DNA from 2 places in the Natranaerobius thermophilus JW/NM-WN-LF genome. Region 2 is predicted to be linked to the other one. Evidence: a T-box and tRNA genes for the amino acid it is inferred to sense, from the RefSeq annotation. Region 2 holds a T-box; the other holds one or more tRNA genes.
The links. A T-box is a leader RNA that pairs with one kind of tRNA and senses whether it is charged. The one in region 2 lies ahead of ileS (isoleucine--tRNA ligase), so its partner is inferred to be a tRNA-Ile.
Positions count from the first base shown of each region.

Region 1: it encodes a tRNA-Ile, which carries the amino acid that the T-box ahead of ileS (isoleucine--tRNA ligase) is inferred to sense. The anticodon was not compared.

Region 1 is NC_010718.1:1,279,835-1,295,752, reverse strand. It holds gene NTHER_RS06190 (sensor histidine kinase) at 1-38, opposite strand, end outside; gene NTHER_RS06185 (response regulator transcription factor) at 35-736, opposite strand; gene NTHER_RS06180 (coenzyme F420-0:L-glutamate ligase) at 895-2,445, shown strand; RNA gene rnpB (RNase P RNA component class A) at 2,521-2,879, opposite strand; gene NTHER_RS06175 (zinc ribbon domain-containing protein) at 2,959-3,672, opposite strand; gene NTHER_RS06170 (Nif3-like dinuclear metal center hexameric protein) at 3,913-5,034, opposite strand; gene NTHER_RS06165 (tRNA (adenine(22)-N(1))-methyltransferase) at 5,015-5,731, opposite strand; tRNA gene NTHER_RS06160 (tRNA-Val) at 5,799-5,874, opposite strand; tRNA gene NTHER_RS06155 (tRNA-Glu) at 5,878-5,952, opposite strand; tRNA gene NTHER_RS06150 (tRNA-Ile) at 5,978-6,053, opposite strand; tRNA gene NTHER_RS06145 (tRNA-Asn) at 6,059-6,133, opposite strand; gene rpoD (RNA polymerase sigma factor RpoD) at 6,297-7,379, opposite strand; gene dnaG (DNA primase) at 7,384-9,264, opposite strand; gene NTHER_RS06130 (deoxyguanosinetriphosphate triphosphohydrolase) at 9,528-10,544, opposite strand; gene NTHER_RS06125 (D-alanyl-D-alanine carboxypeptidase family protein) at 10,825-12,051, shown strand; gene ppdK (pyruvate, phosphate dikinase) at 12,221-14,869, opposite strand; gene NTHER_RS06115 (pyruvate, water dikinase regulatory protein) at 14,853-15,689, opposite strand; gene ccpN (transcriptional regulator CcpN) at 15,752-15,918, opposite strand, start outside.
Region 2 is NC_010718.1:1,379,432-1,395,349, reverse strand. It holds gene NTHER_RS15205 (TraR/DksA C4-type zinc finger protein) at 1-503, opposite strand, end outside; gene NTHER_RS06690 (DUF5665 domain-containing protein) at 527-838, opposite strand; gene ileS (isoleucine--tRNA ligase) at 948-3,728, opposite strand; T-box leader at 3,781-4,015, opposite strand; gene NTHER_RS06680 (DivIVA domain-containing protein) at 4,125-4,724, opposite strand; gene NTHER_RS06675 (YlmH family RNA-binding protein) at 4,748-5,545, opposite strand; gene NTHER_RS06670 (YggT family protein) at 5,575-5,862, opposite strand; gene NTHER_RS06665 (cell division protein SepF) at 5,875-6,378, opposite strand; gene NTHER_RS06660 (YggS family pyridoxal phosphate-dependent enzyme) at 6,385-7,086, opposite strand; gene NTHER_RS06655 (biotin/lipoyl attachment domain-containing protein) at 7,121-8,299, opposite strand; gene pgeF (peptidoglycan editing factor PgeF) at 8,380-9,195, opposite strand; gene NTHER_RS06645 (YlmC/YmxH family sporulation protein) at 9,290-9,565, opposite strand; gene sigG (RNA polymerase sporulation sigma factor SigG) at 9,654-10,463, opposite strand; gene sigE (RNA polymerase sporulation sigma factor SigE) at 10,534-11,253, opposite strand; gene NTHER_RS06630 (sigma-E processing peptidase SpoIIGA) at 11,253-12,173, opposite strand; gene ftsZ (cell division protein FtsZ) at 12,333-13,418, opposite strand; gene ftsA (cell division protein FtsA) at 13,449-14,672, opposite strand; gene NTHER_RS06615 (cell division protein FtsQ/DivIB) at 14,761-15,555, opposite strand; gene murA (UDP-N-acetylglucosamine 1-carboxyvinyltransferase) at 15,583-15,918, opposite strand, start outside.

The sequences.
Region 1 (15,918 bases), 100 kb from region 2:
TTTAAAAATAAGGTCTTGGGCTTAAATTTTTTAATCATTCATTTTTCACCTCAAATTTGTAGCCAACGCCCCAAACCGTCTGGATCAAACTATCAAAACCACTTTCAGGTTCTAGCTTTTTTCTAATTCGTTTTACATGTTCATCTACTGTCCGTGTCCCACCAGCAAAAGAAAATCCCCAAATTTTCTCCAGAATTTCTTCTCTGGTAAATACTCGTTCGGGATTTTTAATGAGTAAATATAATAATTCAAATTCTTTTGGTGGTAAATCAACTTCATTATCTTTAACAAAGACTTTATAACTGTGTGCATCTACAGTTAGATCGCCTTTTTCAAGAATTTTATCTTTATCCTTGAAATCCTGATCTCTTCTTATCAGAGCACGTACCCGGGCTACTAATTCACGTGGACTGAAAGGTTTTATAACATAATCATCAGCTCCCAGTTTTAGTCCCATAATTTTATCATCTTCTTCTACTTTGGCAGTTAACATTATGATTGGTACCTTACTATTGTTTATTGAATTTCTTATTTTATGGCAAACTTCCCAGCCATCCATTTCCGGTAGCATAATATCTAAAATCACAGTATTATAGTTATATTTTTCAACATATTCATAACCTGTCTTACCATCATAAGCCATATCAACAGAAAACCCTTCGTGTTCCAGGGTCAGTTTAACCATATTACATAAATCTTTATCATCGTCTACTATTAGTACTTGTTGATCAGGCATCAAACCCACCTCCAATTTAATTCAAAATTAAACATTATCTAAGTCTAATCTAATATTTTGCTCTTAATAAATAATTTCCTGCTAATAGGCAAATTTTCATTAAAAATGTTATAATAAAAAGATGTGTGAAAGTTATATTATACAAGGAGTGTGGTGCTATGAACAGTTTGAATCTTCCAGACAGTGCAGGAGTTGCAGCTATTGGTCTTAAAACTGATCTAATTGTCCCTCACGATGATATCGCGGAAATAACTGCCAATACCGTCAAAGATATTACCGAAGATAATGATATAATTTGCGTTACAGAGGCAGTTGTGGCTAGATCTCAAAACCAATATGTTTCTTGTGAAAGTTTGGCCGAAGAAATTCGAGAAAAACTAAATTTAAAAGAACAAAGCACTATAGGAGTTATCAGTCCTATTGCAAGCCGCAACAGGTTTTCATTGATTTTAAGGGCTCTAGCTTTAGCCACTCGTGGGGGTAAAGTTATTGTTCAATTTCCTATTCCCTTTGATGAAGTAGGTAATCAAGTTATTGACGAGAATTTTGCATATACCAGACTCAGGTTAAAAAAGACACTCCAAAGTCTTAGAGAAACAAGGGGAAGCACTCCACAGCTGAATGTCTTAATAAGAGAAATTTTAGCTGCCTTAAAACTACAAGAATTAGGATACGGAATTGAAAGCATTCGTAAAATTACCGGAAAAGGCATTGCTGATTTGACTTTAAAAACCCCTGAGGGGAAAACTGCAGTTGCCGAAGTTACTTTTGAGGACTTAGCCAAAACCGCAAAAAAAGCCATAGGAGTAAAGAAGGATGTGCCTGAAGCGGAAGTTGCGCTAAGTATAGCTGTGAGCTTAGAACATAATAGTATCACAATTGTGGATGCCAACGACTATCTATATAGTGATAATCCAAAAGTTTCCACTATTAATTACGGAAACCAGGTGGATAGTTATTACGATCCAGAAGTAATCTATACCAATGAGATAGAAAATCATACTTTCCCTCATCCTATCACTAAGCATGACTATCGTCATCTTTATTCAGAAATAATTGAAGATGCCGGAGCTCAAGCTTCCATTATATTTACAGATAACCCTGTAAAAGTTTACGAAATGGGTTTTATAGATGGTATATGCGTTGGAGCAGTACACGAACGATACAAACTAAAGGAATTATTTAGTTCTTTTGGAGCGAAAGTTCCAATAATTACAATTGAAGATATCGGTAGTAATCCCTGGGGATTGATTGGTTCTAACGTATCAGATATGGATAAGGGAATTTTAAAACTACTTCCCGATAATCCTCACAAAACTGCCGATAACATTAAAGATAAAATTAAAGAAATTACAACTAAAGATGTTGAAGTTTTGATTTTCGGTGATGGTGCTTATAAAGATCCGGATACAGGTATTTACGAACTGGCCGATCCTCATCCAGCAATTGGAGCCAGTTATAATTTGCGAAGTGCTTCTTTAAGAGAAGGTTCAAAACTAAAACTACAGGTTGACACTTTGTTCCGACAGGGATATTCAAAAGATCAGATTAAAGATATTTTATCCGACGATAGTGATAAAACTGCAGAAAATCTTGGTACTACCCCCAGAAGTGTAACAAGTATATTGGGTACCATGGCAGATTTGATCACGGGCTCTGCAGATGCCGGAACACCAATTGTCTTAGTCAGAGGTTTTAAACATCTATAATAAAGGTATTACCTACTAAAAAGGCTGTTGCCCCACATAGGGCAACAGCCTTTTTAACATTAAACTGCCAGGATATTTACAAGCAAGTCTGTAAGCCGAGTTCTGTCCTCCCCCTAGAGGGAGTGGCAGTCATCTATCTAGGGTGCCAGTCGCCTGACACCTCAAGCGACCAAACCCGGAAGGTCAGCGGGCCACTTCATCCCTTCCCTATTTGGTCTTGCTCCGGGTGGGGTTTACCTAGCCGACCAGTCACCTGGCCGCTGGTGCGCTCTTACCGCACCTTTTCACCCTTACCAGATTGAAGCCTGGCGGTTTGTTTCTGTGGCACTTTCCTGGGGGTCGCCCCCACTGGGTGTTACCCAGCACCCTGCCCTACGGAGCTCGGACTTTCCTCGAAGACAGTTTACTGTCCTCGCGACTACCCGACTTACTTGTAATCATCCCGGCAGTTAATGAAAAAACGGATATTTATTTTCTCTCCGTTTCCGGATTTATAAGTATAACACATACTACTTACTTAGTCAAAATCACAATACGATCACAGCTATCACAAGACACCATTCCTTCAACTTGCAAACGACTGTATCTCTCAGTTGATAATTCTAAACCACATGCACAAGTCACTTCTTGTTCGAATAATTTCACTACTGCATCTCTTGGAAATTTATTGACCAAAGAGTTATATTTTGTTAATAATCGTTCTGGCATTTGCTGTTTTAATTCTTCTCTCTTTGATTTTAGTTCCTCTATTTTTTCGGTTACATCTACTTTATTATCAGCTATTTCATTGCTTTTTTTATCCAACTCTTTTTTAATATCTTGAAACTTATTCTGATTCTGTTCTAAGTTCTTTTCTTCATTGTCAATCTCTTCAGTTAACTCACAATAGCCCTCAAAAGATTGTTGTTCTTTCTGGTGCAAGTCTTTTATTTTTTCAGATAGATCATTTAATTCTTTACTGGCTGTGACCTTTCCGGAATACATTTCGTCTTCGAGTTGCTTCTTTTCTTGATGATACTGTTCGCTTTCAAGTTCCCGTGTTTTCATCAGTCGCCGCTTTTCTGTTAAGCTTTCTTCCTGGTTTTCAATAGTTTTTTCTAGATTATTTAGTTGTTGTTCTAAGCGTTCTGGCTCATGACTGTCTTTTAAAACCTTTAGTTCACTTCTTAACTCAGTCAGTTTCCTGTCTAAGGTAAATAATTGCTCAATTAATTTTTGTTCTTGCAACACTGCACCTCCTAGTCTTTTGGCAAACTTGAATGTTGATAATCGTAAAATTTCAATTTTACTTAAAAATGCTTAGATTTGGTACATCTAATTCTCCTGTTCACTTGTTAAAATGTACTGTCAAACCCGCATAATCCGTTCAATTGATAATTTTACAGTATTAACAACTCAATATAACAGCCCTTATATTAAAATAGATAATTAATAAAAAACAGGTAGAGATAACAGTATCCTGTCACTCTACCTGTAAAACACATATTCGTCATTATGAAAAGATTTTATTTCTAGGTTGTAATCATCACTTAACTGTTCATCTAAAAACTTTGTAACTTTGTCTACAACAGGTAATTCTGTTTCTCTATGACCTGCATCAATTAGAAAAAGTCCTTCTTGTTCAGCTCTCAGAGCATCGTGATATTTTATATCTCCTGTAATAAAAGCATCTACTCCTAGTTTTAAGGCTTTTTCAACCATTTTACCTCCACTTCCTCCACAAACTGCCACACTATTTATATTTTCGGGCCTTGGCCCGGCAAGTCTCACTTGGGTATGTAATCTTTGTTCAATTGTTTCAATCAAAGTCTCACTTCTAATGGGTGAACTTAACTCTCCTACCAATCCGATTCCATATTTTTTGTCAGGATATTCCAGTTGATAAATATCATATGCAGGCTCTTCGTAAGGATGAACAGCTCTCATTTCTTGAATTACTTGATTAATTTTGGAATTAGGAACAATGGTTTCAAGCTTAACCTCTTCAGTGCGAGAAATTCTTCCCTGCTCTCCGATAAAGGGATCAGTTCCAGCCAGGGGTTTAAAAGTGCCTATACCTTGAGATTGGAAACTAACGTCACAATAATGCCCTAAAGAGCCAGCACCTGCACTACTCAATGCCGTTCTCACTTCATCTTCATACCCTTGAGGCATAAAAACAACTATTTTTGAATATTTTTCTTTATATGTTGTAGTCAAAGGCCTTTCGTCAATTAAGTTGATATTTAGTGTTTCAAGAAGTGCATGATTAACTCCAATTTCAAGAGCAGCATCCAAATTTGTATGACTTGTATAAATGGATATGTCATTTTTAATGGCCCTTTTTGTTACATCTCCTATTTTTTCATCAGTAACTACATGTAAGGGGGGCATGAATAAAGGATGATGTGTAATAATTAACTCCGCTTTCATTTTTATTGCCTGTTCAATGACTTGTTTTGATGGATCAAGGGCTACTAAACACTTAGAAACTTTATCATTAACACTTCCAAGCTGTAATCCAGGATTATCCCCTTCAACAGCTAAGTATTTTGGAGCAAATTTTTCTAAAAGATTAATCAAGGTCTTTTTAGCTGGTCGTGTTGTCATGATTATTTAACACCTCCGAAATAGCATCGGCTCTAGTTCTCATTTCCTGCAGTTTTGCTCTTGCCCTCTCAGTTTTAGCTTGTTGAAGTTCATCTATTACTGATTTAGTTTTTACTAATTCTCTATTTAAATATTCTATCAAAACTTCATTTGGATTCGCTAGGATTTTTGGACCCATTTCCATTTCGAGTTCACTTAAGCTATTTGCATCAATTTTATTTACATCAGGTACTGCGTTAATCACTTGATAAAAAAATCCTTTATCTTTAACTAGTTCTTCTCTTTTAAAGAAATATCCTTTGGAAATCAAGTATTTTCTGATATCAGCATGATCAGTCTGAGGTTGTAGGATTAAGTTTGATTTGAAAAGCCATTTATCCTCATTATCCATTAAAATATTTTTTATGGTTATTCCACCTATACCTGCAAGGATTATAATATCTGGGGTTTCATTGCTAGCGAGAACCTCTAATCCGTCTCCAATTCTTAGATCAATATAATTTATTAAATCATGTTTATTCACTTGTGCTCTGGCTTCATCAACTGTAGCTTTAGATATGTCTGAAGCTATAACTTTTTTCACTCTATCTTCTTTAATCAAAGAAATGGGTAATAAGGCGTGATCGGTACCAACATCCAATACTAGTTCTGAATTGCTAATCATGTTTTTAATAGCAGTTAAGCGTTTAGAAATCATTTGCGTTCCTCCAAATAATATTCCACAGTAAAGTAAAAAAACCTTCTCAATAAGAGAAGGTTTTTAGTGGTGGGCGGAACAGGGCTCGAACCTGTGACCCCCTGCTTGTAAGGCAGGTGCTCTCCCAGCTGAGCTATCCGCCCATGTGGTGACCCCTAGGGGATTCGAACCCCTGACTTCGGCGTGAAAGGCCGATGTCTTAACCACTTGACCAAGGGGCCATGATTGTTATAAATATCAGTTGGATGGTGGGCCCACCTGGGCTCGAACCAGGGACCAACCGGTTATGAGCCGGTTGCTCTTCCAACTGAGCTATGGGCCCAAAAATGGCTCCCCAGGCAGGATTTGAACCTGCGACCTACCGGTTAACAGCCGGTCGCTCTACCGCTGAGCTACTGAGGAACTCTTTCGACATGATTTATTATACTTAAGTTTAGCAGCGAAGTCAACAGGTTTTTTAAATTTTTTGTTTGAAAATCTGTCGCTGTCGTCGAGCCATTTCCGCCGCCCACAATAATTTATACCAAAAAAAACGTCTTTTGTAAAGAGTAAATTTAAATTTTATTTAATCTAAGTAATCCTTAAGGCGTTTACTTCTCATAGGGTGACGTAATTTACGCAAGGCTTTAGCTTCTATTTGTCTAATCCTTTCCCTAGTGACACCAAAGTGTTTACCCACCTCTTCTAGAGTTCGAGTTTTTCCGTCATCTAATCCAAATCTAAGTCTCAATACTTTTTGCTCACGGGGTGTTAAACTATCCAATACTTCTTCTAATTGTCCTTTAAGAAGTTCAAAAGCAGCAGCATCTGCAGGTGGTTTAGCATCCTGGTCTTCTATAAAGTCTCCTAAGTGACTGTCATCCTCTTCTCCTATAGGAGTCTCTAAACTTACGGGTTCCTGGGCAATTTTTAAGATTTCCCTGACCTTGTCTTCACTCATATCCATTTGTTCTGCAATTTCTTCAGGTAAAGGTTCCCTACCCAGTTCCTGTACGAGTTGACGCGAAACTCTAATCAATTTATTGATAGTTTCCACCATATGGACAGGTATTCTAATAGTCCTAGCTTGATCTGCTATGGCCCTTGTAATTGCTTGACGTATCCACCATGTAGCATAAGTACTAAACTTGTAACCTTTTCGGTAATCAAATTTTTCTACTGCTTTTATCAGTCCCAAATTACCTTCTTGAATCAAGTCCAGAAATAACATCCCGCGACCAACGTATTTTTTAGCAATACTGACCACTAAGCGTAAATTGGCTTCAGCCAATTTTCTTTTAGCTCCTTCATCTCCCTCTTCAATTTTCTTGGCAAGTTCTATTTCGTCGTCGGGAGATAGAAGGGGGATTTTTCCGATCTCTTTTAAGTACATACGTACCGGATCACTTACTTCTACCCCTTCAGGAAGTGATAAGTCCAGCTCCGCTTTTGTGGGGTCATCTGGATCCACCTCTCCAATAGCATCCACCACATCTATACCGGCCTGAGTCAGTACTTCATAAAATTCATCTATTTGGTCGCTGGAAAGCTGGAATTCTGACAACTGATCCATAATTTCTTTATAGGTGAGAAATCCTCGTTCTTTTCCCACTTTTAACAGTTCATCTTTAATTTGTTCTAATTTTTGGTTTTGATTTTTCTCTGCCATAATTTTACCCCCCTTCCTCCAAGGTCCACTGTTTTGTTTTTTCTATATACAAGCAATCTTGCAACTTTCTCAGAATTTCTCTATATCTATCTGGTTCATGATCAGGATTTATTTGAGAAAGCTCCTTTTGTAGCTCTTCTCTTTGACTCTTAATTCTGCTTTCCTTAATTCTAAATACACAGTCCTTTACAAACTTTTCTATATCCTTTGGCTGCGGAAAATCCTTCATACCAAGTTTAGTAATGATATTTTCTGCATCTGGGTGATCTCTTAATTCCTGGGTGAGATTCGACAGATCTAGTTCAATGTCGTGATTCTTCAACTGATACAGTTTATGAACAATAAGAGCTAAAGTATCACTAGAAAAATCTTCAGGGTACAAAAATTTATTCACTTCTTCAGTATATTCAGGAAAATGCAACATTAGAGCCACCAATCCTTCTTCTGCTTTTTCGCGTGGTGTCCTTTTGTCAGCAAATTTCACAGTTTCACTTCCATTATTTTTTCTTTTATTCTTCCTGTTTACTCCAGTTTTATCCATTTTGCGATAATTTTTATTTCTGTAATTTTTTCTAAAATATTTCATGAGTTCAGAATTGAGTGCTTCTTGAGAAATTCCTAACTGCTCTGATACTTGATTCAGATATTCCTCGCGCTCCACTGCATTATCGATTTTTGAAATTATAGGGATTATTTCTGTTACGTATTGCTTTTTTCCTTCTATTGTTGACAAATTTTTGTTTTTAGCAGCTTGTCTTATTTGATATTCAGTTAGTGGCAAAGCCGTGTCTAAAATTTTCTTTTGAAAATTTTCTAGTCCATAGTTTTTTAAATACTCATCAGGGTCATAAGACTCTGGAAGCTGACAAATCAAGACATCCAAGCCTTTACTTTGCAAAATTTCTAATCCACGGAGAGTGGCAGTCTCTCCTGCAGCATCTGCGTCAAAGGCTATATAAGCCTTGCTAGCATTATTTCTAATTAGTTTAGCTTGTTCTTCAGTTAAAGAAGTTCCTAAAGACGCTACTGCCGTATTCACACCAAATTGATGAGCAGTGATCACATCAGTATAACCTTCCATCACCAAGGCATGATTTTCTTTTCGAATTGTTTTAAAAGCTAAGTTTAAACCATATAAACTTAATCTTTTATTAAAAACAGGAGTTTCAGGAGAATTTAAATACTTAGGTTGCTTTTCACTCTCCTCTAATAGCCTTCCACCGAAACCGATCACTTCGCCTCTTTGGTTATAAATAGGAAAAATTACCCTTCCTCTAAATCTGTCGTATACCCCCTCACGATATTTCCTACGATTACTTAGACCAGCTTTAACTAGTAATTCCTCAGTGAAACCTTTTTTCTTTAAGAAATCACTCAGACCAGTCCAGTTATCGGGAGCGTATCCAATAAAAAAGTCCGCCATCGTCTGCTTGTCAATTTTTCTATCAGCCAAGTATTTTCTCCCAGATTTCCCAGTTTCGGTATTCATTAGTACGTATCTAAAAAAGTTTGCTGCATATTTATTGGCTTTTTTAATAATTTCTCGTTCCTGCATTTCCTGGGATAACTCTTGACTGTCTTGGGAATCCGCTGGCAACTCAATTCCTAGTTCTTCACCCAACTTTTGACAAACCTCAACAAAGTTTAGTTGTTCAATAGATTCGAGAAATTTAAAAACATTCCCTCCTGCTTGACAACCAAAACAATAGTACAATTGCTTTTCAGGTGAAATATGAAATGACGGAGTTTTTTCGCTATGAAAGGGACATAGACCCCAGTAATACTTACCTTGTTTTTTTAAGTTCACATACCTTGATGCAATTTCTACTAAGTCGGCTTCAGCTTGAATTCGTTCTATAATTTCCTGGGGTATTCGGATTGTCATATGGATATCCCCCTCAGATAACCTTCTACATAAATCATCATGAAACGACAAGTATATTCATTTCTCTAACATTAAAAAAAATCCTGCTAAAAAATAAAATCTATTTAAGCAAATTTTTTAAGTTAATAATGCCTTTAATACTTTAGTTAGGTTTACGTAAGACATATTCGACGAAAAAATTAAAATTTCCTTCTAAGGATTAGCAAATACCAAACATATATTCGCCTTTAATTATTCACTATAATTTCCGATAAAGGCTACTTTTATTCTTCTCTGTTAAATCGCCATGGCTTCGGTAAAAATATATCTCGATAAAGATCTAAAATATACCTGTCTGTCATACCCGCTACATAATCACAAACTAACCTTTCCCTACCAACTTGATCTATCATACTATACACATCATTTGGCAACTTTTCAGGCTCATTATAGAAATAATCATAAACTGCCTTAATTACATATTCCGCCTTACTTTCTTCTTCTTTGGCCTTAGAACCTACATATACATTTTGAAATAAAAACTCCCTCAATTCTTCCATGGCAGTTTTTACTCGAGTACTCATTGAAACTTCCCCATTTTTATAGCTGGTTTCTATCAAGTCACACACCATAGTGTCGATACGTGAATTAGATGTATTACCTAATACATTACCCGAACTTTCAGGTAATTGTTTTTGGGATATTATCTCTCCTCTCAGAGCATCATCAATATCATGATTAATATAAGCTATCCGATCACATATTTTCACTATTTGCCCTTCTAAACTGACAGGGGTAATATCACCAGTATGATTTTTAATTCCGTCTCGGACCTCTTGAGTAAGATTAAGCCCGCCGGGGCGTTCTAAAAAATCCACAACTCGTAAGCTTTGATTATTGTGCTGAAAACCCCCGTCATTAACCAATTCATTTAACACCATTTCACCAGCATGACCAAAAGGAGTATGGCCTAAATCATGTCCCAGTGCTATCGCTTCTGTCAAATCTTCGTTTAAAAATAATGCTTTAGCTACTGTTCTAGCAATTTGTGCAACTTCTAAAGTATGAGTCAGTCTGGTTCTATAATGATCACCTTCGGGTGAAATAAAAACTTGGGTTTTATGCTTAAGTCTTCTAAATGCTTTACTGTGTAAAATTCTATCCCTATCTTTTTGGAATGCAGTTCTAACTTTACATTCTGTTTCCGGAGACAATCTACCACGTGTGTTTTGGGAAAATGTGGCTTTTTGTGACAATGTCTCTGTTTCTAATTTTTCCAGTTTTTCACGAAAACTTACCATTTAAAAATCTCCTTAATTAAAGTCTTGACCAAATGAGATAATTAGAGCTAAAATAAATTTGTGTCGTACTATGTGATATACTATTTTGGTCAAGGATTTTCCTGCTTAATCACTAAGGTATTTTGTATAAAACTGTTTCAAAAGTTGAGTGTTGATAACTGGAAATACCAATTTCAATCGAAAGTTTACATTTATTAATAGTGAAATGTAACAGCACCTTGTATAAGAGGAAAAACTAAGGCCAACAATATTATTACGCAAAAACAAGGAGGAAAAGCCAGTGAAGTTTAACAATATCTACATTATTATACCCTTATTATTTTTAATGATTGTTAATCCCCTGTTATCACCATCAGTTTCAGCCGAAGAATTTGACTTTGATGCAGAATCAGTTATATTAATCGAAGCTGAAACAGGGAGAACCATTTACGAAAATAATGCCGAGAAAAGTTGGCCACCAGCTAGTTTGACCAAAGTAATGACTCTTGTAATTGGTTTAGAAGCTCTAAATGAAGGTGAGCTAGAACTTGAAGAAACAACCAGAGTTAGTGCCAAGGCCAATCAAACGGGCGGCAGTCAGATGTTTCTCAGAGAAAATCAAGAAGTTACCATTGAAGATCTCCTGACTGGAATCGCTGTAGTTTCTGCTAATGACGGTTGTGTTGCTCTAGCAGAACATATGGAAGGTTCAGTAAATAATTTTGTCAATCGCATGAATGAAAAGGCAGAAGAAATAGGATTAGAAAACACTAATTTTAAAGACCCTCATGGTTTAGCTTCTGATGGGCAGTATATGAACGCTCGTGATGTAGCTCGACTATCCCAGTATGCCGTTAATGAAACGCCTAAAATTTTAGAATTAGAAAGTATAACTGGATTTCAATTCAATATTGAAAGCACCCAATATAATAGAAATTTAATGTTACCTGACCACCCCCAAACCACAAGATATTCCTATGAAGGAACGGATGGTTTGAAAACTGGTCAAATCGAAGAAGCAGGTTATAACTTTGTGGGTACTGCCCAACGCGACGATATGAGACTAATTGCAGTTGTTTTAGGTGCTGAAGAACAAACTGAAAGATTTAATATTACTCGCCAACTTTTTGATCACGGATTCTCGGAGTATCAAAAAATAAAGTTATTTGATGAAGGTGACGAATTGGAACAAGTAGATGTTAAAGATGGCTCAGAACGCCAAACAATGGCAATATCAGAAACTGAAGCAAATGTAACTACCAAGTTTGACAATGATCAAGAACTTGAATTTGTATTTCAACCAAAAGATGAAGAACTTAGAGCCCCAATCCAAAAAGGTGAATATTTAGGTGAGTTATTAGTCATTGAAGACGGAAAAGAAATAGCTTCTATCCCCGGAATTGCTCAAGATGAAGTAGAAGAACTTGGTTTTTTTGGTAGAATTGCTAGAACAATTAGTGATGCAATATCCAACACATTTGAGAGTATAAAAGATAGTATAGTCGACTTTATTTTTGGCGATGATTAAATTTATGTTGTAATATTTGTTAAATTACCAGCTTAAATTTGAGTTAAAAAGATATGCTCCCCTTAAGGTTGCAGTTAAAAACAAATCTGTACCTAAAGGGGAGCATTTTTACATTACTTGTAATGTGTAAACCAAAATAAATACATAACAAAGAAAAAAGAAATTATACTTATTCTGAATTTAAAACAGATTGTGCTGCAGCCAACCTTGCTACAGGAACCCTAAAAGGAGAACAACTAACATAGTGTAGTCCAATCTTATGGAAGAATTTAATAGAATCAGGATCGCCTCCGTGTTCACCACAAATACCTCTAGTTAAATCTGGATTGACCTGTTTTGATTTTTCAACTGCTATTTTAACTAGTTCACCCACTCCTGCCTGGTCTAAAATCATAAAAGGGTTTTCAGGAATAATGTCATTTTGCATATAATGAGCTAAGAACTTTCCTTCTGCATCATCTCTACTATATCCTAAAGTTGTTTGTGTAAGATCATTAGTACCAAAAGAAAAGAATTGAACATGATTGGCAATTTCATCAGCTGTCATACAAGCTCTGGGTAATTCGATCATGGTCCCAACATGGAAGATTTCTTTTTCTTCTGGTGCTTCTACATGTAAGTCTATTATTTCATGAATGCTATCTTTTAATAACTCCATTTCTGTTTCATGTCCTACTAAAGGTACCATAATCTCTGGTTGCGGTGAGTATCCTTCAGCCAATAGCTTTTTAGTTGCTTTGACCAGGGCTTCCACCTGCATATTATAAATTTCTGGGTATATTAATCCTAAACGACAGCCCCTAAATCCTAGCATAGGATTAGATTCTTCTAGGGCTTTAACTTTATCAAGAAGTTGTTTTTTCTCTTCTAAGGCCTCTTCATCAATCTCATCTTTCGATAAGTTATTCAATTCTTGTTCAAGTTTTTCTCTGTCGGGCAAAAATTCATGGAGTGGCGGATCCAATAATCTTACAGTGGTAGGATATCCATCCATAATTTTTAAGATTTCATAAAAATCTTGTTCTTGATATGGGACCAATTTATCTAAAGCTTCTTTCCTTTGGCTTTCAGACTCTGAAATAATCATTTCCTGAACCTTAGGTAAGCGCTCTGAACCCATAAACATGTGTTCAGTTCTACAAAGACCAATCCCTTTGGCCCCAAACTCTCTTGCTTTTGCGGCATCAGATGGTGTGTCTGCATTAGCTCTCACACCTAATTGTTTGATATTTTCTGCCCAATCAAGTAATTTTTGACTTTCTTCATTTAGTCCAGGGTCCGTTAATTTTACAGCTCCAGAGATTACTTTACCACTACCACCATCAATGGAAATTAACTCACCCTTATTTATGTTTTGGCCGTTAATGATCATTCTCTCATTCTCAAGATCAATACTTATTTCATCACAACCACAAACGGCTGGAATACCCATACCTCTAGCCACAACAGCTGCATGACTAGTCATGCCACCACGACTTGTTAGTATTCCTTCTGCTGCAACTATCCCATGTATATCGTCAGGGGTAGTTTCTGGTCTAGCTAGGATGACATTTTTACCAATGTTTTTTAACTCCTCAGCTTCATTGGCATCAAAGACCACATTGCCAGTAGCAGCACCGGGCGAAGCAGGTAAACCACTGGTCAACATTTCAAAGTCCTGATCGGGATCAATTTGTGGGTGCAATAAATGGGCAATTTGTTCTGGTTCTACTCTTTGTAATGCAGTTTCTTTCGATATTACTCCCTCTTCAACCATATCCACTGCAATTTTTACAGCAGCAGCTGCTGTTCTCTTTCCATTTCTAGTTTGCAATAAATAGAGCTTTTTATTTTCAACTGTAAATTCAATATCTTGCATATCGCAATAATGGTTTTCTAGAAGTTGACTGACTTCTAGAAACTGATTATAAACTTCAGGAAATTCATCCTCCAGATCTTTAATCGCTTTTGGTGTTCTAATCCCTGCTACCACATCTTCTCCTTGGGCATTTAGTAGAAATTCTCCATATATATTTTTCTCACCAGTTGACGGGTTTCGCGTAAAAGCCACACCTGTTCCACTATCATTCCCCATATTTCCAAATACCATGGTCTGTACGTTAACAGCAGTACCTAGTTCGTGAGAGATATTATGAATTTCTCTATAAACTTTGGCTCTTTGATTATTCCAGGAATTAAAAACCGCTTTGACTGCCATAATCAATTGGTCTTTTGGGTCCTGGGGGAATTCCTCACCGGTTTCTCTGTTATATACCTGCTTATACCTTGTGATCAGGTCCTGTAATGCCTGACTGTTAAGTTGAGTATCTTCAGTTACCTGATATTCTTCTTTTAAGCGGGACATTTCATTTTCAAACATATAATTTCCTATTCCCATAACTACATCACTGAACATTTGAATAAAACGTCTGTAGGAATCATAAGCAAATCTATCATTGGAAGTTTGACGGGCCAGACCTTGTACTGTTTCATCATTCAATCCTAGATTCAAAACTGTGTCCATCATCCCTGGCATGGAAATTACTGCTCCAGAGCGCACTGATACTAATAAAGGATTAGAAGGATCACCAAATTTTTTATTAGTTGCATTTTCAATTTCCGAAAGAGCAGTGAAGATTTGCTCCCGCAATTGTTCTGTTAATATCCCATTATTTTTAAAGTATTCATTACAAGCATCAGTGGAAACTGTAAATCCTGGTGGAACCGGTAGACCGATTTTCGTCATTTCGGCAAGATTGGCACCCTTTCCCCCTAAAAAAGGCTTCATATCTCTGCTGCCTTCTGAAAACTTATAAACTAGTTTATCCATCGAAGTCATTATCTTTACCCCCTCTAATCATGTCTAGTATTTTTTGGGCCGTTTCCTCCACAGCCCGATTACTAACGTCAATGGTAGGACAACCAATTTTTTTCATTATTTCTTCAGCATAATCCAGCTCAGTTAAAATCCTATCCATATTTGCATAGTTTGCTTGAGATTTTAAGCCTAAAGTTTTCAGACGCTCCTTTCTAATTTCATTTAGTTTATATGGATTGATTACTAATCCAATCACTTTATGACTAGGAATTTGATATAACTCCTTTGGAGGTTTCACTTCTGGGACCAGAGGTAAATTGGCAACTTTTAAACGCTTATTGGCAAGATACATACTCAAAGGAGTCTTAGAAGTTCTAGATACTCCTAGTAATGTCACATCTGCCTTTAAAATCCCTCTAGGATCCTTACCATCGTCGTATTTAACTGCAAATTCGATGGAATCCACCCTTTTAAAATAAGATTCATCCAATTTGCGAACAAGACCTGGTTGTAACCTAGGTTCTCTTTGCATAACTTTTTCAAAGGAATCTAACATAGGTCCCATAATGTCTACTGCTTCCACTTGATATTCCTGGGTGATTTTTTCCATAAAAGACCTCAAATCAGGATCTACCAAGGTGTAAGCAACCATGCAATTAAAATTTACTGCTTCTTCAATCACTTCTTTAATAGTTTCCTTATCACTGACATAAGGGACTCGTCTTAATTCACAATTCCCGGAATTAAATTGGCTTGAAGTAGCTTTTACTACTAATTCTGCGGTCTCACCTATAGAATCGGAAACCACATAACAGATAGGAGTTAGCTTTTGTTCAGTCAAAAATGTACCTCCTCTCTAGAAATAAATATATTCTTTTATAAACTAATAATATAACTCATTTTTCACCTCTGTTCATCAATTTCAGCTAATAATTTAACCAAATGAGTTTTACTAACTCTACCAGTAAGCTCGGCCTGTTCTTCTACATTGTCATCACTGATTACGGGTATACAATCCACCTGAAATTCTTCAACTTTTTTGGCAGCACTCAAAGCTGTATCTTCATCCC
Region 2 (15,918 bases):
TCGTTAGTTCCCCCGGCCTGACCGTAGTTCTCTAATTTTTGCCACATATCTTCTTTATCGAAGTGGATTGAATTTTCGTCTTTTGAGCTCATAGTCTCCAAGTGAGTATGTCCTTCAAAATAAGGGTGTTCATCCTGATTTGAAGCTAAATCTCCTAGACATGAAATACAATATCTAGTGTATGGAACTGCATCTAATCTTTCATTATTAATTTCCTTTCCACATGATTCACATTTCCCATAATCACCATTAGCAATTTTTTCTAAAGCAATTTCTATTTCTCGTAATTTTTGTTCTCTTAGATTTGATAAAGTTGTATCTTTTTCTAGTTCATATTGTTCAGAACCTAAGTCCCCAGGATGATTATCATAGCTCGATAGTTCTGAGACATTATCTCTAATACTAGTACGATTATCATGTTGTCCTTCAGCTTCGTGTTTTTCAAGATCTGCTTTAATAGATAACAATTTCTGGCGATATTTCTCAATTTCTTGATCTGTCATTTAGAACAACCTCCTTTAAGAAATTATAAGTGTTCTTGAACAATTTTAACGATATCAGCAATAAAATCACCAATTATTGGTAGATTTAACATTACTAGCTGCTGTAAAAAGTAAACCAAAATAGCACCTAAAACTGTCATCCCCACTGCTATGCCTAAACCTCTAGCTACCCCTCCCCAAAAATTAATCCAAAAATAACGTACTGGATTATTTAAATAATGCATATACTCGGCTAATTTAAATTTTTCCAGTTTATCTAAAAGTTCTGCAGTTTGGTAATATAGTTTTTCTAACAACTCTTTTTGATTATTATTGTTATCTTGCAAAATTCTCATCCCCCTTATTAATTTAACCATTTGTGTATCTATTATTTTATTCCAAAACATGGTAAATAAAAAACCCCCTGATTAAATTCAGGGGGTAAATTTTGCTAATTCTATTAAACTATTTATTGCTAGTCTCTAAGACATGACTACATCTAGGGCATAATTCTTCCGCTTTAGTCACTTCAGGGTGATAGTTCCAACACCTGGGGCATTTTTCACCCTGGGCGGCTTCAATAATTATGCTAGCCTGTTCTACATCTTCCGAGCTTAAAGCCTGGTTCTTAACAGTCTCAGTTAATTGTTCGGCTTTCTTCAATTCTACTTGAGAAACTATGAACAGTTCCTCTAGATTATCCTCAAAACTTTGTAATTTTTTAAATAGGTCTTCATCAGCATAAATTAAGATTTTCGATTCTAAGGAACTGCCAATTTTTTTATCTTTACGAGCATTTTCTAGTGCTTTGGCCACTTCTTTTCTGAATTCTAAAAAATTCGCCCACTTCTGCTCTAGCTCATTATCTACCAGTTCCTCGTTGACTTCTGGCCAGTCGGTTAATTGGATTGACTCTTCTCGATCACCTGGTAAATACTGCCATATTTCTTCACTGGTGAAAGTCAATACTGGAGCAAGCATTTTCACTAAACTATCTAGTAAATAATACATGGTGGTTTGAGCAGCCCGCCTCTCTCTTGACTCAGTTGGCATTGTATAGATTCGATCTTTAATCACATCTAAATAGAATTGACTCAATTCAACAACACAGAAATTGTGAATTAAGTGATAAAACTCATGAAACTCGAATTCATCATAGGCTCTAGTGGCTTGATCAATAACCTTTTGTAAGCGACATAGAATATAGCTATCAATTTCTTCTAATTGATCAAAGGATACATAATCTTTTTCGGGTGTAAAATCGTATAAATTACCCAGGATAAATCTAGCAGTATTTCTTATCTTACGATAGGCTTCAGCAGTCTGTTTTAATATCTTTTGAGATACCCTGACATCTTGTTTGAACTCACTAGAGGCTACCCAAAGCCTGAGAATATCTGCTCCGTATTGGTTAGTAATATCCTGGGGAGCTATGACATTACCCTGGGACTTACTCATTTTCTTTCCTTCACCATCAACTACCCAACCATTAGTCAAACATTCTCGATAGGGGGATTCACCCTTAGTGGCAACAGCAGTCAGCAAGGATGATTGAAACCATCCTCGATATTGATCGCTCCCTTCCAAATAAAGATCTACAGGCCATGCCAGTTCTTGTCTTTGAGCACAGACCCCTCTATGAGTAGACCCAGAATCGAACCATACGTCCATAATATCCGTCTCTTTACTAAATTTTTTGGCACCACAACTACATTGAATGCCTTGTGGTAATATTTCAGGGGCTTCTTTTTCGAACCAGGCATCTGAACCTTCCTGTCTGAATAATTCAGCTACAGCTGAGATAGATTCTTCTGTGATCAATTCATGACCACATTCTTGACAGTAGAAGATCGGCAATGGTACTCCCCAGACTCGTTGCCTGGAAATACACCAATCTCCCCTGTTCATTACCATGGCTTTGATTCTTTCTTCACCCCAGGCAGGGATCCAATCCACATCTTCTATAGCTTTTAAAGCATCTTGTCGAAATCCGTCTACTGATGCAAACCATTGTTCAGTGGCCCGAAAGATAACTGACTCTTTACATCTCCAACAGCATGGATACTGGTGAGTAATGAAACTCAAGGACAATAAAGCTCCTCTTTTATCCAGGGCTTGAGTAATTTCTTTATTAGCTTTGTCGTAATAAAGTCCTTGAAACTGACCAGCTTCTTCAGTAAAAACACCACTATCATTCAATGGAGAAAGTACTTCCAAATCGTATTTTTGGGCAACTTCATAGTCCTCATGACCATGTCCCGGAGCAGTGTGAACACAGCCAGTTCCCTGTTCAAGGGTTACATGATCCCCTAAAATAACTAAAGACTCTCTGCTATCAAAGAGGGGATGTTGACAGACTATTCCTTCTAATTCTCGACCAGTATACTCTCTGATAATTTGATATTCTCCTAATTTAGCCTCTTCTGCTACCGTTTCTAGTAAATCGGTAGCCACAATATAGTGTTTTTCTCCCGATTTTATTAATGAGTATTGAAATTCGGGGTGAAGTGCAATTGCCATGTTGGCAGGAATCGTCCAGGGAGTAGTGGTCCAGATAATAAACTCTACACCTTCTTCATTAAACTCACCTTTACTATCCTTTACATGAAATCCAACATAAATGGAAGGTGAACGTTTGTCATGATATTCAACTTCTGCTTCTGCTAGAGCTGTTTCACAGTCAGTACACCAATATACAGGTTTTAATCCTTTATAAATATAACCCTTTTGTGCCATTTCACCAAATAATTTAACTTGTTCAGCTTCAAATTCAGGTGATAAAGTCAGATAAGGATTATCCCAGTCTCCTCTGACTCCAAGTCGTTTAAACTCTTCCTTTTGTATCTCCACATACTTCATGGCATAATCATGACATTTTTTACGAAATTCCACATCTGACATGCTCTTCCTATCAACTTTCTCTGTTTTGGTAATCTGATGCTCTATAGGTAGACCGTGGGTATCCCATCCAGGTACATAGGGAGAATCGTATCCTTGCATTGTTTTAAATTTAACAACAATATCTTTAAGGACTTTATTCAAGGCATGACCCATATGAATGTTCCCATTAGCGTAGGGTGGGCCATCATGCAAAATGTACTTAGGCTTTCCTGAACGTTTTTGTTGGACACGTTGATAGAGGTTGTTGCTTTCCCACTCTTGTAAAAATTCAGGTTCCCTTGAGGGAAGCTTAGCTTTCATGGGAAAATCTGTCTTAGGTAAATTGAGAGTATCTTTATAATTCATAGTGCCACCTCCAGGCCATCTTTTATTTTAGAAATCAAAAAAACCTCGCCCTGATAGGGACGAGGTTACTCGCGGTACCACCCTATTACCCGCACACCTAAGCAAAATCTTAACGAATGATATACGGGCTCTCAGGGCAATTAACGCTTGCCATTCGCTTTGAGCTACTATTAGTTCACTCAAAGAGCTCAAGGATGATCTTCATCTACACACTATCACCGGTTCCCAGCATTCCCGGCTCTCTGTAGATAGTAAGTGCAGATTACTCTTCCCTTCACGGCCGATAATGTATATTGAATTTTAAAGCTTTAACGGAATTTATTTATCTTAGCATTTTAGCATAGCCACAATTGTTTCGCAATATTCTTTTTACACAAAATTTACCTGATACTCTTATTAATTACTATGTGATGTGTCTTGACTATCAATTTGGGAATTTTCAACTTCCTCTTCTTCGTAGCTAGCAGTCAAATCAGAGGCTTGTTCAGTACCTGCATTTTGGCTATGATATTCAGATTGGTAGTCTTCTTGATTGTTAGCATTTAAATTTTTCCATTCTTCTGATTCCAGTAAATCAAGTTGAGTTTCTAGCATGGATTTAAATCGTGTTTTATGAGCACTAGCTTGTTTTTTCAATTCTTCTATTTCCTGTTGAATTTTATTGACCTTGTTATGAGCATCTTCGATCTGCTTGTTAGCTTCACTTTGAGCTTCTCTTTTAATTAATTCTGCCTCTTTTTGTGCATTTTCCTTCACTTCTTCAGCAGTTTCCTGAGCCACAACTATAGCATTATGAAGAGTTTCTTCCATTTTTTGATAGTGTTCAATTTTATTATTTAATTTTTCCACTTCTTCCTTAAGTTCGATATTCTTTTTGATAATACTTTCATAGTCCTTAACAACCCTGTCCAAAAACTCATTAACTTCATCAGGATTATATCCTCGAAAGGAACGAGAAAATTCCTTATTGTGTATGTCTAGGGGGGTTAATGTCATAATTCCACCTCCGAAATTAAAACTTATTTATAACGCTTTAATGTTACATGTCTCCTACCCTTTCGGCTTTTACCACCGATTGCAGATATTTCCACTCTTCCTTTTCCTCTTAATGAAATCACATCTCCTTCAGAAACAGTAGCCTTAGGATCTTTAGTAGGTTGCCAGTTGAGTTTTATCCTCTCTGCTTTTATCAACTGACTCATTTTACTTCTAGAAGCTCCGAAACCTATACTGGCAACAGCATCTAATCTTAAACTAGATACAGTTCCCTTTATTTCACGAGTGTACTCTTGCTGGCGAGGGATTTCTTCCTGATCCATAGCTTCAGCTGATACTGATACATTTTTTACTTGTGTTAAATTTTGTGTAATGAATTGGGAGATACTTTCATCAACAGCAATAATCAACCTGTGTTCCTCTTCCATGACATGAATATCACCAATTTTATCCCTCTTTAAACCTAGACCCATGACAGCACCTAAAACATCTCTATGAGAAATACTAGAAAATCTAAAATTTCCTCTAAGCTCTAGTACTTCGATCCCCAATTGATCAGGGGTAACATTCCATTCCTTAGGGAAAATCCCAACCTTTTTCCTTTCCGCATCAGCTAAACCACCATAAAATAAAGCTGAAACATCAGAGAATGTATTAATCACTTTTTCTGCAATAGTTAACTGATGTGGATCAAAAAAATCTGTAGTTTCCATCCCTTGCTCCTTAAACACTTTGTCTGTTTTATCGAATATTTTACTGGCTGTTTCCTTTTCCAGAGGATGAGTATAGTGATTCATAATTGTTTGTTTATCAGTTCCCATCAACTACCCCCCATATTAAATTCCAAATTTTACAGCATCCAAAGTAAACTAAATGTCAATCTTTGTAATAAATTCAATAATAACAAGGCGATTAACGGTGAGAGGTCAATGTAATGTCCTCCACCGACCATCAAAGGCGAAATTAAGTTTCTAATAGGTGCTAGGACAGGTTCTGTTATTTTCCAAATAATTTTATTTAAATCATATAATCTTTTGTTTTGATAAGGGGACGGACGCAAAAAGGAAAAGATCACTCTAATAATCAGCATTATATATACAATTTGAAAAATCCAATTAAACAAACTCACCACAGGCATTTATTACATCTCCTATTCATATTCTTCGTATGTTTTTTGATCAAAAAATTCATCTCCAGTGGTATCAATGGCACCATCTATTCCTACATTAGGTGGCGAAAATAAGAATATTTGCTGCCCAATTTTGTGTAAATTGCCATCAAGGGCAAAAACTGTCCCACTAACAAAATCAATCATTTGTTTGGCCGTCTCCATTTCTAATTGTTCTAAGTTTACGACCACAGGAAAACCACTTTTTAGGTATTTCCCAATTTCTTGAGCTTCTTCGTATTTACTGGGTGCAATTAAGTGAATTTTTATACCTTGTGTATTTTTTGTACTGTGTAGTGGCACTACCGAATCCCCTTCCTGATCACTATTTTTCTGTTTTCTTTGAACAGCACTTCGTTTTTTATGTTTTTTTTCTTGGAAGGTAGAGTTGTTAACTGGTGCTACATCTTCTTCATCTTCTATAATTTCCTCCTCTGCTTCTTCGGCTAGCCCTAAAAATACTAGTATCTTTTCAAAAAAATTCATATTATCTTACCCCTCCTCTCTTTGTGTAAACAGTGACCTACCAACTCTAACCATGTTTGCTCCTTCTTCAATGGCTATATGGTAGTCATGGGACATCCCCATTGACAGATATTGAAAATGTTGTTCTCCAAATTTTGTTTTAAACAATTCAAATAGTTCTCTCATTCTACTATAATATGGACGAACTTGCTCCGGTTCTGAAAAATAAGGAGGCATGGTCATAAGACCCTTGATATTGATACGTGGATAATTATTTAATACTTTTTCAATAAAATGTTCCGTTTCCTCCTGACTCAGCCCAAATTTATTTTCATCTCCAGCAATATTTATTTGAACCAAAGCATTTACATTGACATTGTTTTTATCTGCACGTTTGTGCAACTCCTTAGCCAGTGAGGTCCTATCCAAAGCCTGGTAAAGAGATATATGATTGATTAAGTACTTTACCTTATTACTTTGTAAATGACCTACGAAGTGCCAGTTAATTTCAAGATCTTCTAATTCTTCAATTTTAGGTAATGCATCTTGAACTTTGTTTTCTCCTATATTTGTCACCCCTAATCTGTATAGTTCAGCTATTTGTTCAGTTGTTGCATACTTAGTAATTCCTATCAATGTTAAATCATCAAGGGATTTACCGACTAGTTCCGCAGATTTTGACATTTTTTCCTTAATTTCTTGAAGATTACTTTTGATATATGCCGTCATTACCCTCCCCCCCATTTATTGTAATTATTTTGTATTATCGTATTCGATCACCTTCTCGAACGAAAAAGGAATTCCTAATCAATAAATTCCCCTCATTCAAGCCATCGACTAATACTTCATTGTTTTCTAATTCGGAAATTAATTCTATTTCTTCAAATTTTACCACACCATGCTTGACAAGGTATACCCCTAATTGACCATTATTCTCGGTCAGGGCTCTTTGAGGAATTTTATACCCTATCTTGGTATCTTTGACAATATCAATTTCTGCAAACCGATTTTTCCAAAATTTTTCTAGCTCACGTTCAAATTCTAACACCATTATAGTTTGGGAATCAAATTCTTTTATTTCCACAATTCTACCTTCAATTTCATTATCAGCAAAATCAAATTTGACTGATAACCAATCACCCACTTCATTATCAATGGTTTCTTCTTGTGAAATTTCAACTATTGCCTTCCAGTTATAATTATCCACCACTTTGAATAGTGGAGCTCTTGAGACAACTATATCTTGATCATAAGTTGAATTCTCGTGTTGCTCACGGTAACGCTGCAATCGTTTAGGTGACAGCTTGTCTATATCATTAAAACCATTTTCCAATCCGTCTATATTATAGCTGACAATACCGGGCTCTGGTGAAGTAACCTCTCTTAGAGAGCTATTTTCGTTTTCTTTTTCATCAACTATTCTGTGATATTCATCAGATAAGTTTTGAATATCTTGGATAATTTCTTCAATTTGACTTTTAACTAAATCTTGTTCACGAGCTGATGTCAATTCTGATTCAAATTCTACAGCTAATCTGTCTATCTGACGCTTAATTTCACCTTCACTTTGATAATTATCCTTTTCATTTGAAAGTTCGTCATAAACCATGACTGTTTGATTGCGTTTGACCCGGATGCCCTCATCCACTTTCCTGTCAACTTGACCGGAAACTGGAGCAGTTATCACCTGCTCTTCCCGCTTTATAGTAGCCGGTTGTTCTTCTATAATCTGATCCACCTTTTGTTGTTCTACAAGTTCTATATTAACTAGTCGGGTAACAAAAAAACTTCTCATACCAGAAATTAATATGATTAAAACAAATACAGCAACAAGCAATGAAATTACAGGTAGTAAATTTTGCTTTTTATGTGTTCCTGTCTGTTCTGATTTATTGTTTCTTTGAAGTTTTACAACCTTTTCAGTTTTATTTCTTCGTTTCAACCCCCTCCTCCTTCCAGTTTCCGTAATCGCGGGATATATATTTATTTCTCTTTATATATTCAAGTTCCTGCTAAAATGTGTTATTTTAGGGAAATCAAACCCATCATCCTTCCGGTGTATTTGCCTCCCTTGCGATGAGAGAATAGCAAATCATGATTACACATAGTACAAAGTTCTCCAGATAAGATATTTTCTGAAGGTACTCCTGCTCTCTTCAATAATAATTTATTTGCACGCCAAAGGTCTAAAAACCAATATCCTTGTTTGTTTTTAAAAACTTGCTCCCTATCTTCTCCTTTTCCCCATTGTTCATAAAGTTCTTTTCCTACTTGATAACAGCAAGGACCAATAGATGGTCCAATAATCACTTTCAATCTGGAAACTGACCCACCTTCTTGTTTGATTTTCTCAACTGCTTGAATGGCAATACCTTGCCATGTCCCACGCCAACCTGCATGGACTATTCCTATTAATGAACGGTCAGGCTCATAAAAGTATAATGGAACACAATCAGCAAAACTTCCTAAAAGCATAATGTTTGAGGAATCAGTAATCAAACCATCGGTGTTAGCTATGCCACTATCAGGATTTGTAATCATATCAATTGAACCTGGCTCTTTAACTACAGTTACCTGATTACTGTGAATTTGATTTCCTATAACCGCATGATACGGATTAGCCCCTAAAGCCTTAACAAATCGAATGCGATTTTCAACCACATTGGCAGGATTATCAGGGACGGAAAACCCGAGATTCAAGCTATTGAATGGGGGTTTGCTTACTCCACCGTATCTAGTAGAAAATCCGATCATCACTTGCTCTGTATCGAAAAAATCGCTGGTGATATAAATGACACCATTTGACCCTTCAACAAACTGTAACTTTCTGTTAAACATAACATAATTCCTCCGCTGCAGTGTATTTAAAATTTATTAACTAAAAAATATTATATCATATACTCTAAACAATAACAGGTATCCTAAATCAGATCTAGCGTGTACTTTTGTGAGTTCTTTGGACTTTCCTATTCATTCCTGGTACTTCAACTAGGATAACATCTGAACCAAGTTTAACAATCTTATCCCAGGGTATTACATAATCTCTTTCTCCGCCTAGAAGTCCAAAAAATTTACCTGGACCAGGAACTATAATAGCGTTAATACACCCTTCCCTAGGATCAAGTTCTAAGTCACTTACAAATCCTAGCCTTTTACCATCATCCACGCTGACAACTTCCCTTCTTCTTAATTCCGAAGCCTTAATCACATTAATACCCCCTGATTCATCATATGATGAGCAGAAAGGTTTTTTTCCTAAATTATTATAATAAAAATTCCCTCCTGGAGGAGGGAATTTAATTCGACCTAGATTTTGATCCAGAATCGGATATATTTTTTTTCAATTGAGATAAAGCGGCTTTTTCTAGCCGTGAAACCTGGGCCTGGCTGATTCCGATTTCTTCTGCTACTTCCATTTGTGTTTTCCCCTTAAAAAATCGCAGATTTACAATTAATTTTTCTCGGGAGGATAGTCTATGAAGACCTTCTTTAATGGCTATTTCCTCTAACCAGGTTCTATCTTGATTCTTCTCATCACTGATCTGATCCATTACGAAGATGGGATCACCCCCATCATGATAGATTGGTTCAAATAAAGATACTGGATCTTGGATAGCATCTAAAGCAAATACCACCTGTTCTTCACTAACATCGAGTTTTTCGGCAATTTCAGATATTGCAGGTTCTCTGGAATTTTTTTCAACTAGCTCATCTCTGATTTGAAGGGCTTTATATGCTATATCTCTTAGGGAGCGGCTAACTCTAATAGAATTATTATCTCTTAAGTATCTTCGTATTTCACCAATTATCATAGGTACTGCATAAGTTGAAAATTTTACGTTTTGACTCAAATCAAAATTATCAATAGCCTTTATTAACCCTACACAACCTACTTGGAATAGATCATCTACGTATTCACCTCTGTTGTTGAACCTTTGGATCACACTTAATACAAGGCGTAAATTCCCGTTAATAAGTTTTTGTCTTGCTTCGTCTTCATCATCACCAACCCTCATTTTCTCAAAGAGTTCCTTCATTTCTGAGTTGTTTAAAACGGGTAACTTGGAGGTGTTGACATTGGAAATTTCTACCTTAGCACTGCTCATTTTAATCGCCCCCTGTTGCTTCATTCTGTCCCTTATTTATCTCCAAGTACCCGTTTTTTATACTGGTGAGTTATTGCATTTTGTTTATTTCTTTTCTCATTCTATTAATAATTCTCTTTTCTAATCTTGAAATATAAGACTGAGAAATTCCCAGTATATCGGCTACTTCTTTTTGTGTTTTACCTTCTTGACGCCCTAATCCAAACCGCAATTTCATAATAGTTTTTTCTCTCTGGGATAATTTTTCCAAAGCCATCTTCAGTAAATTTTTGTTTACTTTTTGCTCAATATTTTGATGTATAATGTCAATATCAGTTCCCAATACATCAGACAATAAGAGTTCATTTCCGTCCCAATCGATATTTAATGGTTCATCGATTGATACTTCATTTTTTAATTTATTATTGCGTCTCAAATACATCAAAATTTCATTTTCTATACATTTTGAAGCATAGGTAGCTAGTTTAATTTTCTTTTGAGGATCAAAAGTATTAACAGCTTTTATTAAGCCGATAGTCCCTATAGAGATCAAATCTTCTATATTTACACCAGTATTTTCAAATTTTCTGGCAATATAAACCACCAGCCTTAAATTTCTCTCAATTAAAGTTGACCTTACTTTTTTATCACCAGCTTTTAGTTTTTCAAGTAAATCTTTTTCTTCTTCATTTGTTAACGGTGGTGGTAAGGCTTCACTACTCCCTATATAATGCACTGGCGGTTTTTTTATAATATTCCATTGGTATAATTTTATAACAATTTTAACAAATAAATTTCTAAAAAATTTCATCAAGATCCCTCCGCAAATTTTAATAATTCTACTGGTACTAAACCACAATTAGTATCATCAATATTTAATTCTTGAAAAGTAACAGCTATTAGAGCAGAAACTTCTCTCCAGGGATCCCCATTATTATTCTTGTTAACTGTACCATTACATTCAAAACTTGTGCCTGAATTACCTAAAGCCAGTTTTTCGGGTCTAAAGGCCAGTAATAATCCGTGTTCTGTCCCTAGAGAGTTGAACCACAGGGGAAAAAATCTTGCAGATGCCTCTTGATCCCATTGCCTGTCATCTAGTTGATTATAATTTGAAATTTCTGATAATACATGTTTTTCGTCTGAAGTCAATACGTTATCTAGTGCTCTCGCTTCTACTACGAGACAGTATTCTCCAGTGAAAGTCTTTAATTTGTTTCCTGTATCCACTAAGGCATTTAATTTCACAGATTTACCGTTCACAACCACTTTAACTGGAATAGAGACCTTTTTAAGAGTTATTTTACGTTCTATTGCCCTAATACCTAAAATCACTGCCAATGCTACAATAAAAGCTAGAACTAAGTACCCAAAGGGTAAGTTCCCTGGCATCAGAATTTGAAAATTCGATTGTCCGCTAAACAGAAAAGCAGTTCCCATTATGCTGCCACCCATTACAAAACTAACTCCATAGAATACCATTAAAGTTACTAAAAAAGCTTGTTTTTTAAGGGCTCCAAAAGCAATTCGAATCATCAAAACGGATATGGCTAATTTAACTAAAATTTCACCAGGGAATTGTGGAACAAACACGGCTAAAGTTCCTATCAAACCACTTGCCAATAGTTTTTTTAACGAACAATACAGATTCATTATCCTCCCCGTTACAAATAAGAGCATAAAGTTTAACAGAAGATTAATCACTAAAACTACTTCACCTATAACATACACTGGACCAGATCCCTCCCCAAGGACTTAGAAGTCCTTTTATGTATGTATTCATATATCTTATTCGATATGACAATTATAACAATAAAAAATCAAAAAACTTGTCACTTTCCTGGGATAAAAGCATAAAAAAAGAGCGACTTTTTTAGTCGCTCTGTCTCTCTATTTGTCGGATTTTTTCTTTCTTCTCAAAAATGCGGGGATATTTATGTCGTCTCCCACGAAAGAACTGCTAGCTAGCTCCTCTTTAGTTTGAGTTTTTTGGCTAGATTCAGTTTGCTTTGGTTGTCTATCGTCATCATCAAACCCTGTAGCTATCACTGTCACTTTAACTTCGTCTTCCAGATTATCGTCTATGACTGCTCCAAAGATAATATTAGCATCTTCAGCTGCAGCTTCTGCCACTACATCAGCTGCCTCATTCACTTCAACCAAACCTAAGTTTGATCCACCAGTTATATTTAACAAGATACCCTGAGCTCCTTCGATACTTGTTTCCAATAGTGGGCTCAAGATTGCTGATTTAGCGGCATCTACAGCCCTGTTGTCATCTGTACTAGACCCGATTCCCATAAGTGCCGTGCCTGTATCAGTCATAATTGTTTTGACATCAGCGAAGTCCAAATTAATTAATCCTGGAACTGTAATCAAGTCTGAGATACCTTGTACACCTTGTAGAAGTACTTCATCAGCTACTCTAAATGCTTCTACCATTGTTGTCTTTTTTTCTACAACTTGCAGTAATCTATCATTGGGAATCACAATTAAAGTGTCAACGTTTTCCTTGATCTCATCTATTCCAGCTTCAGCTTGTTTTTTACGTTTCTTGCCTTCAAAAGTAAAAGGCTTTGTACAAACCCCAACAGTTAATGCACCGAGTTCTCTAGAAATTTTAGCTATTACTGGAGCAGCTCCTGTTCCGGTTCCTCCACCCATACCAGCTGTAACAAAAACCATATCCGCACCTTTTAAAGATTGCTCTATTTCATCACGGCTTTCTTCAGCCGCCTTTTTACCAATCTCTGGGTCCGCCCCAGCTCCTAATCCTTTAGTTAAATTTTGACCTAATTGCAGTTTTAAATTAGCTTCTGACATGTTTAATGCTTGAGAATCAGTATTTACAGCTATAAACTCTACACCTTTCAGTCCAGAAGATATCATGCGGTTTACAGCATTACTTCCACCACCGCCAACTCCGATGACTTTGATTTGGGCAAATTGATCTGTTTCGATATCAAATTCCAACATATGTACCCCTCCTTATAGGCATTAATAAAGCTATTCGAAAAAATCAAGCAACCAGTTTTTAACTTTTCCAAAAAAACCGGTCAGTTGAGAATTAGTACTTTCTTGTTCTCTAGGATAGAGATTGTTCTTAGTTACATAATTTATTATACCTACCCCAGTTGAGTAAATAGGATTGTTAACTCCTAACAATTTTGGTTCACCAATCCGTACATTTAAACCTAGCTCTGTCTCTGCTATTGTTTGGACACCCTTTAACTTAGTAACCCCTCCAGTTATAACTACCCCAGCAGGTAATGATTTTTCATCATAACCCATATCAGCTAACTTTTTATTTACTAGAGCAAATATCTCTTGAACTCTTGGTTCTACTATATTGGAAAGTTCTATAGCACTAATTTGAATTGGTTCCTTTTCACCTACTTGCGCAATTTCTAAATACTCTTCTGCTTCTGTTACCTCTGAGAGAGCAATTCCATGTTTGATTTTTAATTGTTCTGCTTCTTCAGTAGGGGTTTTCAATCCTACAGAGATATCATTTGTGATAAAATTTCCGCCTATATTAATAACATCTAGTTTTTGTAAGTTACCGTTTCGGAAAATACCAATTTCAGTGGTTCCACCACCAATATCTACTACCGCTACCCCCAGCTCTTGTTCATCTTTAGTTAATATAGCTTCCGCATTAGCCATTGAGTTAAGCACTAATCCATCAACGTCTAAACCCGCTCTTGTGACACACCGAAGCATATTGTGTATACTGGTGCTCTTACCAGCAACGACTAAAGCCTCAATTTCCATCCTAACACCTAACATTCCAACAGGGTCGCGAATTCCATCATATCCATCGACGATAAACTGACGAGGAATTACATCAATAATTTCACGATCAGGCGGGAGGGCGATCACCTTAGCAGCTTGAACAGCTCTTTGAACGTCTTCTTCAGTAATTTCTTTATCGTCACTGCTTACCGCAACTACTCCACTGTTTTCAATTAATTGTATATGAGAACCAATAATTCCGACAAAAGTCGACTCTAATTCTACACCAGCCATTCTTTCAGCTTGCTCTACTGCATTTACTATTGCTTCAGTAGTTTTATCCAGATCTACAATTCCTCCATTTTTTAACCCCTCGGATATGCTTGTCCCTATCCCAACAATATTTATGTTATCACCATTCCCCATTTCGCCAACTATCACGCGAACATGGGTGGTGCCTATATCTAGACCGGTAATTAAATTTTTAGTGGTCAAATTAGCACCTCCCTGTATCTCATCAAATGCCCATTGTATATTACTTCAACGTTTCAGCAAAATTTCCTTTTTTATAATCCTTAAGAAATCAGTTTTGATCTTGTTCTTTATCAACCAAAACTGGGTATTCCGGTACTCTTAAGTCTAAATAATAATCATCACTTTTCTGCTTAAGTTCAGACTTCACTTTACTTAAAACACGAAATTTGTCATTTAGTTTTCTTAATTCCCCTATCTTAACTTGACTTCCATCTGTCAAGTATAACATCATTCCACCGGAAGACTGAGAGTAACGGAATTCCGTAAGTCTTATTTCTGAGATACTTGTAAGTTCGTATTTTTTTAACAGTTCAAAGACTTCTACCATTGGTTCAGAAAAATCTTCAGTTAACTGTTCACCCTCGGAAACTTTTTCAAATTGTCCTTCATTTAAACCAGTTATCATAGGAAGCTGTCCGGGGTTTTCTTGATACCGTTCCATGACTACTAAGTCTGAGGATACGGTATAGTATTTCTCCTGTTCCTCATCTCTAATCAGCGCTTGTCCTTCCCGTTCTTCAATTTCCACGTATAATTTATTGGGGAACTCTTTATCTATTTTTGTCACTTGTTTTATCCAACGATTTGACAATAAGTTGTTTTTAAATTTTTGTTGATCAAATAACCAGTAATTGAGATTCTGTTTTTCTAAGGTAGACTTGAGTTCACCTTTAGCTATTCTATGGTTACCATGGAAAAAAAACTCATCTATTTCAAAATAGCTAGAAGTACCGATAAAAACAAGGGCTAAAAGACCTAAACAAATGAGCAGGACTACCCAAATTGTCTTTTTGGGTCTGATTTTTTTGTTTTTAGTCGATTTTTTTCTCATTAGCTTGTCCATAAAAAACCCCCTGAAAACGCCTAATAATTAGGCGTTTTCATCACTTTTTATATCCGAATGATTGGAAATTCTAAACATATTGGCTCCAAGAGCATTTAAGTCTCTATCAAAGTCCTCGTAACCACGGTCAATATGATCAATATTTTCAATAATTGTAACACCTTCGGCAGCTAGTGCTGCCAGGGTAAGAGCAGCCCCTGCTCTTAAGTCAGAAGCTTTCACAACGGTTCCAGATAAAGCACTATTTCCTTTTACAATAGCATAGTTACCCTCAATACTAATATCTGCTCCCATTTTTAATAGTTCAGAGACATGCTTGAATCTACCCTCAAAAATATTTTCAGTTATTTTTGTAGAGCCGGT